3 regions of the Microlunatus sp. YIM B11417 genome follow, and region 3 is predicted to be linked to each of the others. Evidence: predicted binding sites of a transcription regulator. Region 3 holds the regulator's gene; each other region holds the start of a gene.
The links. Region 3 encodes HrcA, which represses chaperone genes, less so after heat shock. Its sites were predicted from a motif close to TTGGCACTCGNNNNNNNCGAGTGCCAA; they were not measured.

Region 1 (4,566 bases), 1.0 Mb from region 3:
GCCGGCGTGCCGCCGGCCCGGCTGACGGTCACCGTCGGCATCGGGCCGGCCGTCGTCACGGCCATCCGCGGCGGCGGTCCGGGCAGCCAGGATCTGCCACGCTTCCGCCGCGAGGACCTGACCGATGCGTCCCGCGGCGGTGATCTGCTGCTGCAGGTCTGCGCCGACGACCCGACCGTGATCGTGCTGGCCGAGCAGGCCCTGCTGACCAGACTTTCCGGGGCGGTGACGGCGCGCTGGCAGCTGTCCGGCTTCCGCGGTGCGCTGGACGGCCCGGCCGCCCGCAACCTGCTCGGCTTCTACGACGGCATCAGCGTGCCGCGGACCGAGGCCGAGCTGGGCGCGGACGTCTGGCTGACCGATGCCGACCGGGTCGCCGACGGCGACGGCACCAAGGAGCAGGGCGGCGCCCCCGGGGATGCGGCCGGTCTGGCCGGTGGGTCGATCGCCGTGGTCCGGATCATGCCGATCGACGTCGCCGGCTTCGCCCGGCTCCCGGTGGAGCGGCAGGAGGCCGCGATCGGCCGGAAGCGGGGGAGCGGGGTGCCGCTCTCCGGCGGCACGCTGGACGAGGACCCGAACCTGCAGACCAAGAACGAGCAGGGCGTCTGGGCCATCGCCGTCGACGCCCATGTCCGGCGGGCCCACCCGCTGCCGTCCGGCGCCCCCGGCCTGATGCTGCGGCGCAGCTACTCCTACTCGCGCGGGCCGCAGGACCAGGGCCTGATCTTCGTCGCCTTCCAGCGGTCCCTGCTCACGTTCACCCGGACCCAGGCCCGGATGGACGAGCAGGACGCGCTGATGGAGTTCACCCGGACCACCGCGTCGGGCACGTTCCTGATCCTGCCGGGCTTCACCGCCGACCGGCCGCTCGGCTCGACGCTGCCACGCTAGCCCTACGATTTCCGACATGCCCGACGCCGATCCCGCCCTGGTCCGCGCGATCGCGTACGCCCTCGCCGGCGACCCGGACTCCGCGCCGGGAGTCACCGATCCGGACGACCTGATCGAGCGCCTCGGCGGCACGGCGCCGCTCCGGGCCCATGCCTCCGCGGTGCGCTCGGCGGGCGAGCCGTGGCCGCATCCCGTCCCGGCCGAACTGCGGGCCGGCCTGAGCGCAGCCCAACTGCACGCCGCGATCGAGCAGGCGCGGCGCCGGATCGATCCGCCGCCGAACCGCCCGGTGCGCCGTACCGCGGCGCCGGATGCCGATGATCTCCGGCTGCTCCGTGAGGTGCCCCCGCATCACGGGGGCTGAGGCCGGAGTCGGCGGGGTCAGCCCTGCCGGTCGCGCAGCAGGTCGCGGATCTCGGTCAGCAGTTCCTCAGTCGTCGCGGCGGCCTCCGGCTCCTCCTTCTTGAACCGCTCGCGCAGCCGGTTGTACGGCAGCACGATGCCGAAATAGACCACGAACGCGATGATCAGGAACGTGATCAGCGCGGACAGGAACGCGCCGATGTTGATCCCGCCGACCGCGACCGTGCTGAAGCTGTCGACGTTGGCGACCTTGCCGACCAGGTCCAAGATGATGTTGACCAGTGCCGTGACCACCGCACCGAACGCCGTGGCCATGACGACCGCAACGGCAAGCTCGATGAGGTTCCCTCGCATCAGGAACTCTTTGAAGCCCTTCACCCCTGCTCCTCCTTGGCATTTCGCTGACTGGGTCGCCCGTCGTCGTTGCGACCAAGATCACAGGGACACTAGCAGAGACGATCTTGGCGGAAATGATCTTGCCGAAATGATCTTGCCCTCAGCGGAGCAGCACCGACAGGGTCGAGACGCTCGCGGCCCGGGCCAGCTCGGCGGCCGTCTCGGCGTCGGCCTCAACCAGGACGAGCACGCCGCCCGCCTCCGGGGCCGGTTCCTCGTTCACCGGGATCGTCACGATCCGGGCCCGCTCGGCGACGGTCCGGACCGGCCCGCCCTGGCCGTCGGCGGCCAGCAGGTCCACCAGGTCGCCGGGCCGCAGCACCGCCGCCAGGCCGGGATCGGCGAGCCGGACCGGAGCCAGCAGCCGGCCGGGACCGACCGACCGTTCGCCGACCAGGTCGTAGCCGGTCAGCACCTGGCCCGCGGGGACCGGCCCCGCGACGAGCCGGCCGATCGCCTGCCCGGGGTCGGTCAGGGCCTCGTCGGGGACCGAGCCGACGGCGACCTCCGCGGCCCGGACCTGGCCCTCGGCGACCGGCCTGCCGCCGGGCAGCAGGTCGACGGCCCGGAGCACGGTGACGGTGTCCGGCGGCTGCGGTGCCGCGGCGTTGATACCGGTCAGCACGGCCAGCACGGCCGCGACGACGGCCAGCTTGCGCCGGTGCCACGACACGGCGCGGGCCAGGCTGCGCCAGGCCTGACGAAGCCCGGACCGACGGGATGGGGATTGCACGATGACCTCCTCGGGTTCTCGCCCGAGGAGGTTAAGCAGGAGGGCGCGGGCCGTTCACGCTGTCCACAGTTGCACGGCGATGGCCGCGCCTGTGGACAAGTCAGGCGGCGCCGGCGCTGACCTTGGAGCCGCTGGACCCGGAGCTGCTCGAGCTCGCGGAGCCGGACTTGGCCGAGCCGGAGTCCGAGGACGAGGACGTCGTCGAGGAGGACGAGTCGCTCTTCTTCGCCGCGTCGGACTTGCTCTCGCCGGACGACGACGAGGAGGAGGACGAGTCCGACTTCGTACCGCTGCCGCCGGACTTGCCGTCCGACCGGCTGTCGGTGCGATAGAAACCGGAACCCTTGAACACGACGCCGACGGCGTTGAAGACCTTGCGCAGCGATCCGGAGCACTCCGGGCAGGTGGTCAACGGCGAGTCGGTGAACTTCTGCACGATCTCGAGCTCGTTGCTGCACGCGGTGCATCGGTACTGATAGGTAGGCATGGTGTTCGGGTTCTCCTGCTCCCGGGCCCGGTGTGGTGGTCCCGCTGGCACTCAAGCATACCGACTGCTAATCGAGTGGGCGAGTCGAACCAATAGGCTGACCCGGTGCCTCGTCGCCTGCCGCGCTGGTTGATCCTGACCGTCATCATCGTCGTGCTCGCGCTGGGCGGGCTGTCCAGCCTCGGCGTGACCACGGTACGGCGCTCGTTCCCGCAGACCGAGGGCCAGCTCTCGCTGCCGATGCTGTCCCGGCCGGTCGAGGTGTTGCGCGACGCACGCGGGGTGCCGCACCTCTACGCCGACGACCCGCAGGACCTGTTCGCGGCGCAGGGCTTCGTCCATGCCCAGGACCGGTTCTTCGAGATGGACGTGCGGCGGCACATCACGGCCGGCCGGCTGTCCGAGCTGTTCGGGCCGTCCCAGGTGAACACCGACGCCTTCATCCGGACGATGGGCTGGCGCCGGGTGGCCGAGCAGGAGCTCGAGCTGCTGTCGGCCGAGACCCGGCGCTATCTCGACGCGTACGCCTCCGGCGTGAACGCCTACCTCCGGGAACGCGGCACCAGCGACCTGTCCCTGGAGTACGCGTTGCTCGGCGTCCAGGGGCTGAACTACCGGCCGGAGGACTGGACCGCGGTCGACTCGCTGGCCTGGCTGAAGGCGATGGCCTGGGACCTCGGGGCGAACCGGCAGCAGGAGATCGACCAGGCGCTCACGGCCGCCGCGGTGGGCAGCGAGCGGGCCGCCGAGCTGTGGCCGGACTACCCCCTGCACGACTTCGCCCCGATCGTCGGCTCCGGCAAGGTCAACGACGGCGCCTTCACGCCGGGCGGCCCGGTGACCGGTGCCGCGGCCTCGCTCACCGACGCCCAACGCCGGTCGGCCGTCCCGGCTCTGGAGACCGTCCGCCGGATCTCGGCGGCGCTGCCCGAGCTGGTCGCGCCGGATGACCTGGGCGCCGAGGTCGGCTCCAACTCCTGGGTCGTCGCCGGCTCGCGGACCGAGTCCGGGAAACCGCTGCTGGGCAACGATCCGCACCTGGCCACCTCGATCCCGTCGGTGTTCGCCCAGGTCGGGCTGCACTGCCGGGTGGTCTCCGACGCCTGCCCGTTCGACGTCAGCGGGTTCAGCTTCGCGGGCATGCCCGGCGTGGTGATCGGCCGGAACGCCAGGATCAGCTGGGGCCTGACCACGAGTTACGCCGACGTCCAGGATCTCTACCTGGAAGAGTTGCAGGGCAACACGGTGCGGGTCGGCAATGCCTTCCAGCCGCTCGAGGTCCGCACCGAGCAGATCACCGTACGCGGCGAGGACGAGCCGCGGACCTTGATCATCCGGACCGGCAAGCACGGTCCGCTGCTGTCCGACGTCGACCAGGACCTGGGGCAGCTCTCCGGTGGCCAGCCGGACGACGGCAAGAACTACGGGATCGCGCTCAACTGGGTCGCCCTGACGCCGAGCCGGTCCATGGACGCGATCTTCGGCCTGAACCGGGCCGGGAACTTCGAGCAGTTCCGGAAGGCGCTGGCGAGGTTCGGTGCGCCCTCCCAGAACATCGTGTACGCCGACGTCGAGGGCAACATCGGCTACCAGCTGGCGGGCCAGCTGCCGGCGCGGCGCAAGGGCGACGGCCGCACTCTCGCCCCGGGCTGGGACCCGGCCTACGACTGGCGCGGGCTGCTCCCGTACCAGG
Region 2 (4,566 bases), 1.1 Mb from region 3:
GACGACGACCAGCACCAGCAGGCCGAGCGTCGGGATGGCCCGGGCCGCGTTGCTGGTGCCGATCACCAGGAACGAACCGCGGCCGGTGTGGCCGATCAGGACGCCGACCGGGATCGCGATCATCGCGCCGAGCAGGACCGCGGCCGCCGTGTACCACAGGTGCTGCAGCAGCAGGTCGATGATCTTGCCGCCGCCGGGCCAGTTGGCCGGGTCGAGCAGGAAGGAGAGGAGGCTCATGCCAGCCTCCTGCCGCGGGCCCAGGGCAGCGTCTGGTGCTTGATCAACAGGATCAGCGCATCCGCGATCAGGGCCAGGATCAGGCTGAGCGCCAGGCCGACGATGATCGGGGTCAGGAACGACGAGTTCAGGCCGCGGTCGAACAGCTGGCCCAGCGCGCCGCCGCCGACCACGGCCGCGACGCTGACCATGGCGATGTTGGACACGGTGACCACGCGCAGGCCGGCGAAGATCACCGGCAGCGCGAGCGGGAGCTCGATCACCAGCAGCCGCCGGAACCAGCCGTACCCGATCGCCGAGGCGGCCTGCTTCACCGTGCCGGGCACCGAACGCAGGCCGTCGACGACGTTGCGGACCAGCAGCGCGATCGAATAGATGGCCAGGGCGACGGCGATGTTGACCGGGCTGAGGATCGAGGTCCCGATCATGGCCGGCAGTGCGACGAACAGGGCCAGCGAGGGCACCGAGTAGATCACGCCGAGCACCGCCAGCAGCCCGTTCGCCGCCTTCCCGGTGAGGAAGACGACGTAGCCGAGCGGAACCGAGATGATCACCGCGATCAGGACCGGGATGATCGACAGGGCGATGTGCTCGAGCAGCAGCGACCCGATCTGCATGCCGCTGGTCCAGTTGCGGCCGATCCAGCCCCAGTCGAACGAGACGTCGATCATTCGGGGCCCACTCCGGCCGGCTCCGGCGGCTCCCGTACGGCCTCGGCGGCGCGGTGGTCGGCGACCTGGGCGAGGATCGCGGCCGGCTCGACGACGCCCACGAACCGGCCCGCGGAGACGGCGACGGCGACCGAGGCCGGTGACGCCAGCGCGGCGTCCAGGGCGGCCCGCATCGTGTCCGTCGCCGGGTCGAACGTGCCACCGAGCGGCACGACGGCGCCGTCCTCGCGGAACCCGGCCCAGCCGGTCGGCAGGTCGTCCTCGAACACCAGCCGTCCCTTGGCCGTGGTCGCGGATTCGGCGAGCGGCAGCCGGTCGGCCGGTAGGAAGGACAGCGACCGGTAGCCGCGGTCCTTGCCGACGAACCCCTCGACGAACGCGTCCGCCGGCTGGTCCAGCAGCTCCTGCGGTGTGCCGGCCTGGGCGAGCACGCCGCCGACCCGGAGGATCGCCACCTGGTCGCCGAGCGCGATCGCCTCGTCGATGTCGTGGGTGATCATGATGATGGTCTTGCTGAGCCGGCGCTGCAGGTCGAGGAAGAGTTCGTGCAGTTCGGCCCGGACCACCGGGTCGACCGCCGAGAACGGCTCGTCCATCAGCATCACCAGCGGGTCCGCCGCCAGTGCGCGGGCGACGCCGACCCGCTGCTGCTGGCCGCCGGACAGCTGGCCGGGGAACCGGCGGGCCAGGGCCGGGTCCAGCCCGACCGCGTCCAGCAGCTCCAGCGAGCGCTGCCGGGCCTTCGCCTTCGGCCAGCCGAGCAGGCCGGGCACGGTGCCGATGTTGTCCAGCACGGTCCGGTGCGGGAACAGGCCGCCGCTCTGGATCACGTACCCCATCTGGCGGCGCAGGGTGGTCACCGGGCGGGCGGACAGCGGCTCGCCGTCCCAGGTGATCCGGCCCTCGGTCGGCTCGAGCATCCGGTTCACCATCCGGAGGGTGGTCGTCTTGCCGCACCCGGACGGGCCGACGATGACGGTGATCCGGTCGGACGGGACGACCAGGCTGAGGTCGGAGACCGCTGTGGTGCCGTCGGGGTAGGTCTTGGTGACGGACTCGAATTCGATCATCGGGCTCCGTTCCAGGAGGGTTCTGGGTGCCGAGCGCTGCCCTGCTCCACTCGGTCTTCACACGACCCTATCCATCCCGACTGACAGTGGCCCGGAACGCGACGCGGAACGATGACCGGAACAGGCTCGGATCGTTTGCACTCTCACCGGGGGAGTGCTAAACATTGAACTGGCACTCTCGGACCGAGAGTGCTACTCAACCATCGGTGAGATCTCAGCCGAGGTCGTCCGTCGCGGGCATCGCTGGGTGGGTAGGCCATTTTCGTCAACCGTCGGCGGTGGGATCCACCGCCAGCAACGCGGGAGGACTCGCGGAGAACTATGCCCAAACTCATTCAATTCAACACCGAGGCGCGACGGGGCCTCGAGCGGGGAATGAACACCCTCGCCGACGCCGTCAAGGTGACCCTTGGTCCCAAGGGACGCAACGTCGTGCTCGAGAAGAAGTGGGGCGCGCCCACCATCACCAACGATGGTGTGAGCATCGCCAAGGAGATCGAGCTCGAGGACCCGTACGAGAAGATCGGTGCCGAGCTGGTCAAGGAGGTCGCCAAGAAGACCGACGACGTCGCGGGTGACGGCACCACCACCGCCACCGTGCTGGCCCAGGCGCTGGTTCGCGAGGGCCTCCGCAACGTGGCCGCCGGCGCCAACCCGATCGCGCTGAAGCGCGGCATCGAGGCGGCCGTCGAGGCGATCATCGGTGAGCTGGCGAAGGTCGCCAAGCCGGTCGAGACCAAGGAGCAGATCGCGGCCACCGCGTCCGTCTCCGCGGGCGACGCTTCGGTCGGCGAGATCATCGCCGAGGCGATGGACAAGGTCGGCAAGGAAGGTGTCATCACCGTCGACGAGTCCAACACCTTCGGCCTGGAGCTCGAGCTGACCGAGGGCATGCGGTTCGACAAGGGCTACATCTCCGGCTACTTCGTGACCGACACGGAGCGGATGGAGACCACCCTGGAGGATCCGTACGTCCTGATCGTCAACTCCAAGATCTCCAACCTGAAGGACCTGCTGCCGCTGCTCGAGAAGGTCATGCAGTCCGGCAAGCCGCTCCTGGTGATCGCGGAGGACGTCGAGGGTGAGGCCCTGGCCGCCCTGATCGTCAACAAGATCCGTGGCGTCTTCAAGTCCGCTGCCGTCAAGGCCCCGGGCTTCGGCGACCGCCGCAAGGCCATGCTGACCGACATCGCCATCCTGACCGGTGGCCAGGTCGTCAGCGAAGAGGTCGGCCTCAAGCTCGACGCGGTCGATCTCGACCTGCTCGGCCGGGCCCGCCAGGTCGTCATCACCAAGGACGAGACCACGATCATCGAGGGCGCCGGCGAGAGCGAGCAGATCGCCGGCCGGGTCGCCCAGATCCGTGCCGAGATCGAGAACTCGGACTCCGACTACGACCGTGAGAAGCTGCAGGAGCGGCTGGCCAAGCTGGCCGGCGGCGTTGCGGTGATCAAGGTCGGCGCGGCCACCGAGGTCGAGCTCAAGGAGCGCAAGCACCGCATCGAGGACGCCGTGCGCAACGCGAAGGCTGCCGTCGAGGAGGGCATCGTCGCCGGTGGCGGCGTCGCCCTGCTGCAGGCCGCCAAGTCCGCGTCGGTGAACCTCGAGGGTGACGAGGCGATCGGCGCGGCCAGCGTCTTCGCCGCGGCCGCCGCTCCGCTGAAGCAGATCGCCATCAACGCCGGCCTCGAGGGCGGCGTCGTGGCGGAGAAGGTCGCCGGGCTCCCGGCCGGCCACGGCCTGAACGCGGCCACCGGCGAGTACGAGGACCTGCTCGCCGCCGGTGTCCCCGACCCGGCCAAGGTGACCCGGTCCGCGCTGCAGAACGCGGCGTCGATCGCGGCCCTGTTCCTGACCACCGAAGCGGTCATCGCCGACAAGCCGGAGAAGCCCGCCGCGGCCCCGGCCGGCGACCCGTCGGGTGGCATGGGCGGCATGGACTTCTGAGTCCGCGCCTGTAGGACAAAGGAAAGGGGCGGTGGCCCGGACTTCTCAGCGGTCCGGGGCGCCGCCCCTTTTCCCTGCCCGGGTGAAGTCGGGCAGGGTGGCGAGTTGGGCGATCGCCAGCACCACGGCGGTGCCGAGGTAGAACAGGCCGATCGGCGGCTCGACCCAGAGCGGGCAGATCGCGAACACCGCCACGCTGACCCAGGTGGCCGACCAGGCCCAGAACCGGCGTCGGCGGTACGGCAGCAGCAGGATGATCAGCGTGTAGGCGTTCAGCCCGGCGAACACGGCGAACATCAGCCGGTCGGTGTCGTTGTCGGAGAAGCCGGCGATGCCGGCGACGTGGTTGATCGCGTACCCGGCCGTGAGCACCACCAGGACGACCCAGGCCACGCGCGCGACCGGGCTGCTCCTTCCGGTCCGCATCGGCGCTCCGGCGTCGCTGGTCATCGCGCCCCCGCTCCCTCGTGACCTCACGGTCGACCCTTCCGAGTGAACCACGGGCGTCCCGGTCCTTCGGTGAAACCGGCAACTTCACCGTCCGGGCGGCGAGCCCGGCTGTCCCGGCCGTGACGTTACGGTGGGCGCCATGGAGAACGCCGCTTCGGTCGCCTGCTGGCTCACCGACATGGATGGGGTGC
Region 3 (4,566 bases):
GGGTTCTACTTCGCGCTGGGCATGATCATCTCCTTCGGCGCGTACGCCTTCATGGACCAGATCCAGGCCGCGCTGGCCACCCGGGCCGCCTCGGTGGTCCAACTGCTGCTCGGTGTCGGGCTGTTCCTGCTCAGCTTCGCGCTCGACCCGAAGCGCCGCGCCAAGCGGGCCGACGGCGAGCCGGGCAAGATCGCGCGCTGGCGGCAGCGGGCCATGGGCGACGCCTCCGGCGGTGGCTCGATCCCTGCCCTGATGGGGCTTGCGCTCGGTGCCGCGGCGATCGAGGCGGCCAGCATGCTGCCGTACCTGGGGGCGATCGGCCTGATCACCACCTCCGGACTTGATCTTGCCGGCCGCGGGCTGTCGCTGGCCGCGTACTGCGTGATCATGGTCCTGCCGGCGCTGGTCTTCCTGGTGCTGCGGCTGGTCGCGCATCGCCAGGTCGAGCCGCTGCTGCAGAAGATCAACGGCTGGCTGACCAAGCACGCGGCCGGTGCGACGTCCTGGATCGTGGCCATCGTGGGCTTCCTGGTCGCCCGGGACGCGCTCTGGCGGCTGGGCGGGATCGACTGGGTGGTCGACCAACTCGGCCGGGTCACCGGTTGATACGACGGTCAGCGCCGGTCCGTTCGCGGAGCGGAGCGGGGGATCTGAAGGGGGCGTCCCCCTTCACGCAACACTGTCAGTAGGCGGCCGTAGGTTCCGGCCATCGAACTGTGGAGACGGGAGGCCTACCATGACAGCTATGACGGCGCCGGCGACCCCTATCGGATTGCCCTACGGACGTGCCCTGACGCGGGACGACCTGGCGGCGATGCCCGATGACGGCCACCGCTACGAACTCATCGACGGGACGCTGATCGTGACGCCCGCGCCCGGCTACGACCACCAGTCGGGTGTGTTGGAGTTGGCCGTGCTGCTGCGCTCCGGTTGCCCGGCCGACCTCAAGGTCATGATCGCGCCGTTCGACGTGGTGTTCGGGAAGAAGACCGTGCTGCAGCCCGACCTGCTGGTCGCTCGGCGATCCGACTTCACAGCCCGCGACCTGCCGAAGGTGCCGGTGCTCGCGGTGGAGGTCCTCAGCCCCAGCACCCGGCACATCGACCTCGGCCTCAAACGGTCCAGGTACGAGGCGGCCGGTTGCCCGTCCTACTGGGTGATCGACCCGAAGGCCCCGTCGATCTCGGCCTGGGAACTCACCGATGGCCAGTACGAGCTCGTCGGCGAGGCCAAGGGCGAGGAGCCGCTGCGGCTGTCGAAGCCGTATCCGGTCGAGATCGTCCCGGCCCGCCTGCTCGACGGCTGACTCAGGCCAGCGGCAACTGCCGCCGCCCGATCTCGGGACGCTCGGCCGCCAGCTGCGCGTAGCCGGGCTCGATCCCGCCCGCCACGTACGACTCCGGATAGGCCCACTCGCCCCGTTCCAGCGCCTGGTCCTGCGGCACTCCGGAGGAGGCCAGCCGCTGCAGTTCGCCGGCGACGGCGGCGACCCGGCCGCGCTGCTCGAAGACGTACTCCCGATCCACCGGCTCGCCGTGCCCCGGCACCGCCCGTGAAGTCTCGGTCATCAGCCCGACCAGCCCGTCCAGCGTGGCGGGCCACTCGTGCGGGAAGCTGTCCGACCCCCAGGACGGCGGCGCGGCCGACTCGATCAGGTCGCCGGCGAAGATCAGTTCGGCGTCCGGCACGACGACCAGCAGGTCTCCGGCCGTGTGACCACGGCCGAGGTGCGCGATCTCGACCCGGCGCCCGCCCAGGTCGATCGCGGCCGCCACGGCCAGTTCGCGGCTCGGTGCCGGCACACCCTCCGCCAGCTCGGCGCGGACCGACTCGTGCGCGATCGTCGTGACATCGGCGAAAGCGGCCAGCCCGTTCGCGTGGTCGTCGTGCGCGTGGGTGACCACGACGGTGGTCAGCGGCGCCGAGGTCACCGCGGCGATCGAGTCGCGGATCAGCCGGCCGTGCTCGGCGTTGCTGCCGCAGTCGACCAGCAGGCAGCCGTCGTCACCGGCGATCAGGCCGAGATTCGCGGACTCGGGTTCGGCCACCGCGACCCAGACCCGCGGAGCGAGCTCCTGCCAGGTGCCGATCGTCCCAGGTCCGCTCGTGCCGTCCGGCTCTCCAACGCTCACCGGGCTAGACTGGCACTCCCCGGCCGTGAGTGCCAAACTGCGGCTCAGCAAGCGAAGGAGGCGTGATGGACGACCGCAAACTCGATGTTTTGCGCGCGATCGTGACCGACTACGTCTCCAGCCAGGAGCCGGTCGGTTCGAAGGCCCTGGTCGAGCGGCACAACCTGCGGGTCTCCCCGGCGACGGTGCGCAACGACATGGCGTCGCTGGAGGAGGAGGGCTACATCACCCAGCCGCACACCAGCGCCGGCCGGATCCCGACCGACAAGGGCTACCGGCTGTTCGTCGACCGGCTGGGCACCGTGAAGCCGCTGTCGGTGGCCGAGCGGCGCGCGATCCAGACCTTCCTGTCCGGCGCGCTCGACCTGGACGATGTGATCTTGCGCACCGTGCGGCTGCTGGCCCAGGTGACCCAGCAGGTGGCGATCGTGCAGTACCCGACGATGAGCAGCGCCACCGTGCGGCACATCGAGGTGGTGTCGCTGAACCCGGGCCGGATCCTGCTGATCCTCATCACCTCGACCGGCCGGGTCGAGCAGCGCTCGTTCGAGGTCCCCGCCTACGACGAGGACACGCTGGCCGACCTGCGGGCGCACCTCAACGCGGCCGCCGACGGCCAGCCCACTGCGGTCGCCGCGACCCGGCTGAGCGAGCTCGCCGGCCGGCTGCCGGTCGACCTGGACCCGATCGCGCCGTCCGCCATCGCCGCCCTGCTGGAGATGCTGGGGACCGAGACGAGCACCCGGCTGGTGGTGGGCGGGGTGCCGAACCTGACCCGCTTCGGGGACGATTTCGAAACCACCGTGAAGCCGGTGCTGGAGGCCCTGGAGGAGCAGGTGGTGCTGCTCAAGCTGCTCGGCGAGGCGACCACCGCCGACGCCGTCACGGTCCGGATCGGGCAGGAGAATCCGTACAAGGAACTGCGGACCACGTCGGTCGTCTCCTCCGGGTACGGTGGAACGGACGACCCCTGGGCCGCGCTCGGGGTCGTCGGCCCGACCCGGATGGACTATCCCTCGACGATGGCCTCGGTGCGGGCCGTGGCCCGTTACGTCGGCCGTTTTCTCTCCGAAGGATGACTCCGATTCCGTCGCAGCCACTTCTGATTAAGGATGTCAGTGCCCAAGATGACTGAGGATTACTACGAAATCCTCGGCGTGCCGCGTGACGCCACGCCCGAACAGATCAAGAAGGCCTACCGGCAACTGGCCCGCAAGCTGCATCCGGACGTGGCCCAGGAGCCGGACGCCGCGGACCGCTTCAAGAAGGTCGCCGAGGCGTACGAGGTGCTGCGGGACGAGCAGAAGCGTGATCTGTACGACCGCGGCGGAGACCCGCTCGGCGGCGGGATGGGCGGTTTCAACGGGTTCGGCGGCTTCAACGGCGGGGCACAGGGCTTCGACTTCACCAACCTGGTCGACGCGATGTTCGGCGGCCAGCAGTCGCGCGGCCCGCGGTCCCGGGTGCGCCGCGGCCAGGACGCGGTGGTGCGGCTCGATCTCGACCTCGCCGAGGCGGCGTTCGGCGCCACCAAGCCGGTCCGGGTCGACACCGCCGTGCTCTGCCCGCGCTGCAACGGCAGCGGCGCCTCCGAGGGTTCCCAGCCGGTGCGCTGCTCGACCTGCCACGGCCAGGGCGACGTGACCCACGTCCAGCGCTCCTTCCTCGGCGACATCCGGACCACCCAGCCGTGCCCGACCTGCCGCGGCTACGGCACGGTCATCCCGGACCCCTGCGTCGAGTGCAACGGCGAGGGCCGGGTCCGGCACAGCCGGACGATCGAGGTCAAGGTGCCGGCGGGCGTCGACACCGGGATCCGGGTCAAGCTGTCCTCGCAGGGCGAGGTCGGCCCCGGCGGCGGCCCGGCCGGCGACCTGTACGTGGCGTTGAACGTGCAGCCGCACGACGTCTTCAAGCGGGTGAACGACGACCTCGAGGTGGTCCTGAAGATCCCGATGACCGCGGCCGCGCTGGGCACCGAGGTCGAGGTGACGACGCTCGAGGCGGACCTGCCCGACGCCGACCCGGCCGACACCAAGGTCATGGTCTCGGTCCCGGCCGGGACCCAGTCCGGCACCCGGATCACGGTCGAGGGCAAGGGCGCGCCGCGGCTGCGCGGCAACGGCCGCGGCGAGCTCGGCGTGACGCTGCTGGTGCAGACCCCGACCAAGCTGGACGACAGCCAGCGCGAACTGCTGCGCCACCTGGCCGAGGCCCGCAACGAGTCGCGGCCGGAGGTCACGGTGCAGCGGCACAGCAAGGGCGTCTTCGGCCGGATCCGCGACGCCTTCGTCGGTCAGTGACCGATCCGATCTTCTGGCTGCCCGACCTCGCTGATCCGCTGCCGCCGGCCGGGACGGTGCTCGCGCTGACCGGGCCGGAGGGTCATCACGCGGCGGTGGTGCGCCGGATCCGGAGCGGCGAGACGGTCCGG

Region 1: AC6CCG_RS03295 (FmdB family zinc ribbon protein) is a predicted target of HrcA. The motif match lies at 2,918-2,944, and genes of this name have one in related genera.
Region 2: groL (chaperonin GroEL) is a predicted target of HrcA. The motif match lies at 2,113-2,139, and genes of this name have one in related genera.

Annotation. Positions count from the first base shown of each region.
Region 1 is NZ_JCAMPJ010000001.1:675,433-679,998, forward strand. Features, by position in the region: gene AC6CCG_RS03275 (Dyp-type peroxidase) at 1-894, shown strand, start outside; gene AC6CCG_RS03280 (hypothetical protein) at 911-1,258, shown strand; gene mscL (large conductance mechanosensitive channel protein MscL) at 1,276-1,635, opposite strand; gene AC6CCG_RS03290 (CpaB family protein) at 1,754-2,386, opposite strand; gene AC6CCG_RS03295 (FmdB family zinc ribbon protein) at 2,487-2,873, opposite strand; gene AC6CCG_RS03300 (penicillin acylase family protein) at 2,979-4,566, shown strand, end outside.
Region 2 is NZ_JCAMPJ010000001.1:541,769-546,334, forward strand. Features, by position in the region: gene AC6CCG_RS02620 (ABC transporter permease) at 1-237, opposite strand, end outside; gene AC6CCG_RS02625 (ABC transporter permease) at 234-908, opposite strand; gene AC6CCG_RS02630 (ABC transporter ATP-binding protein) at 905-1,978, opposite strand; gene groL (chaperonin GroEL) at 2,300-3,925, shown strand; gene AC6CCG_RS02640 (hypothetical protein) at 3,971-4,375, opposite strand; gene AC6CCG_RS02645 (HAD-IIA family hydrolase) at 4,515-4,566, shown strand, end outside.
Region 3 is NZ_JCAMPJ010000001.1:1,683,256-1,687,821, forward strand. Features, by position in the region: gene AC6CCG_RS08415 (GAP family protein) at 1-606, shown strand, start outside; gene AC6CCG_RS08420 (Uma2 family endonuclease) at 746-1,306, shown strand; gene AC6CCG_RS08425 (MBL fold metallo-hydrolase) at 1,308-2,132, opposite strand; gene hrcA (heat-inducible transcriptional repressor HrcA) at 2,195-3,211, shown strand; gene dnaJ (molecular chaperone DnaJ) at 3,260-4,435, shown strand; gene AC6CCG_RS08440 (16S rRNA (uracil(1498)-N(3))-methyltransferase) at 4,432-4,566, shown strand, end outside.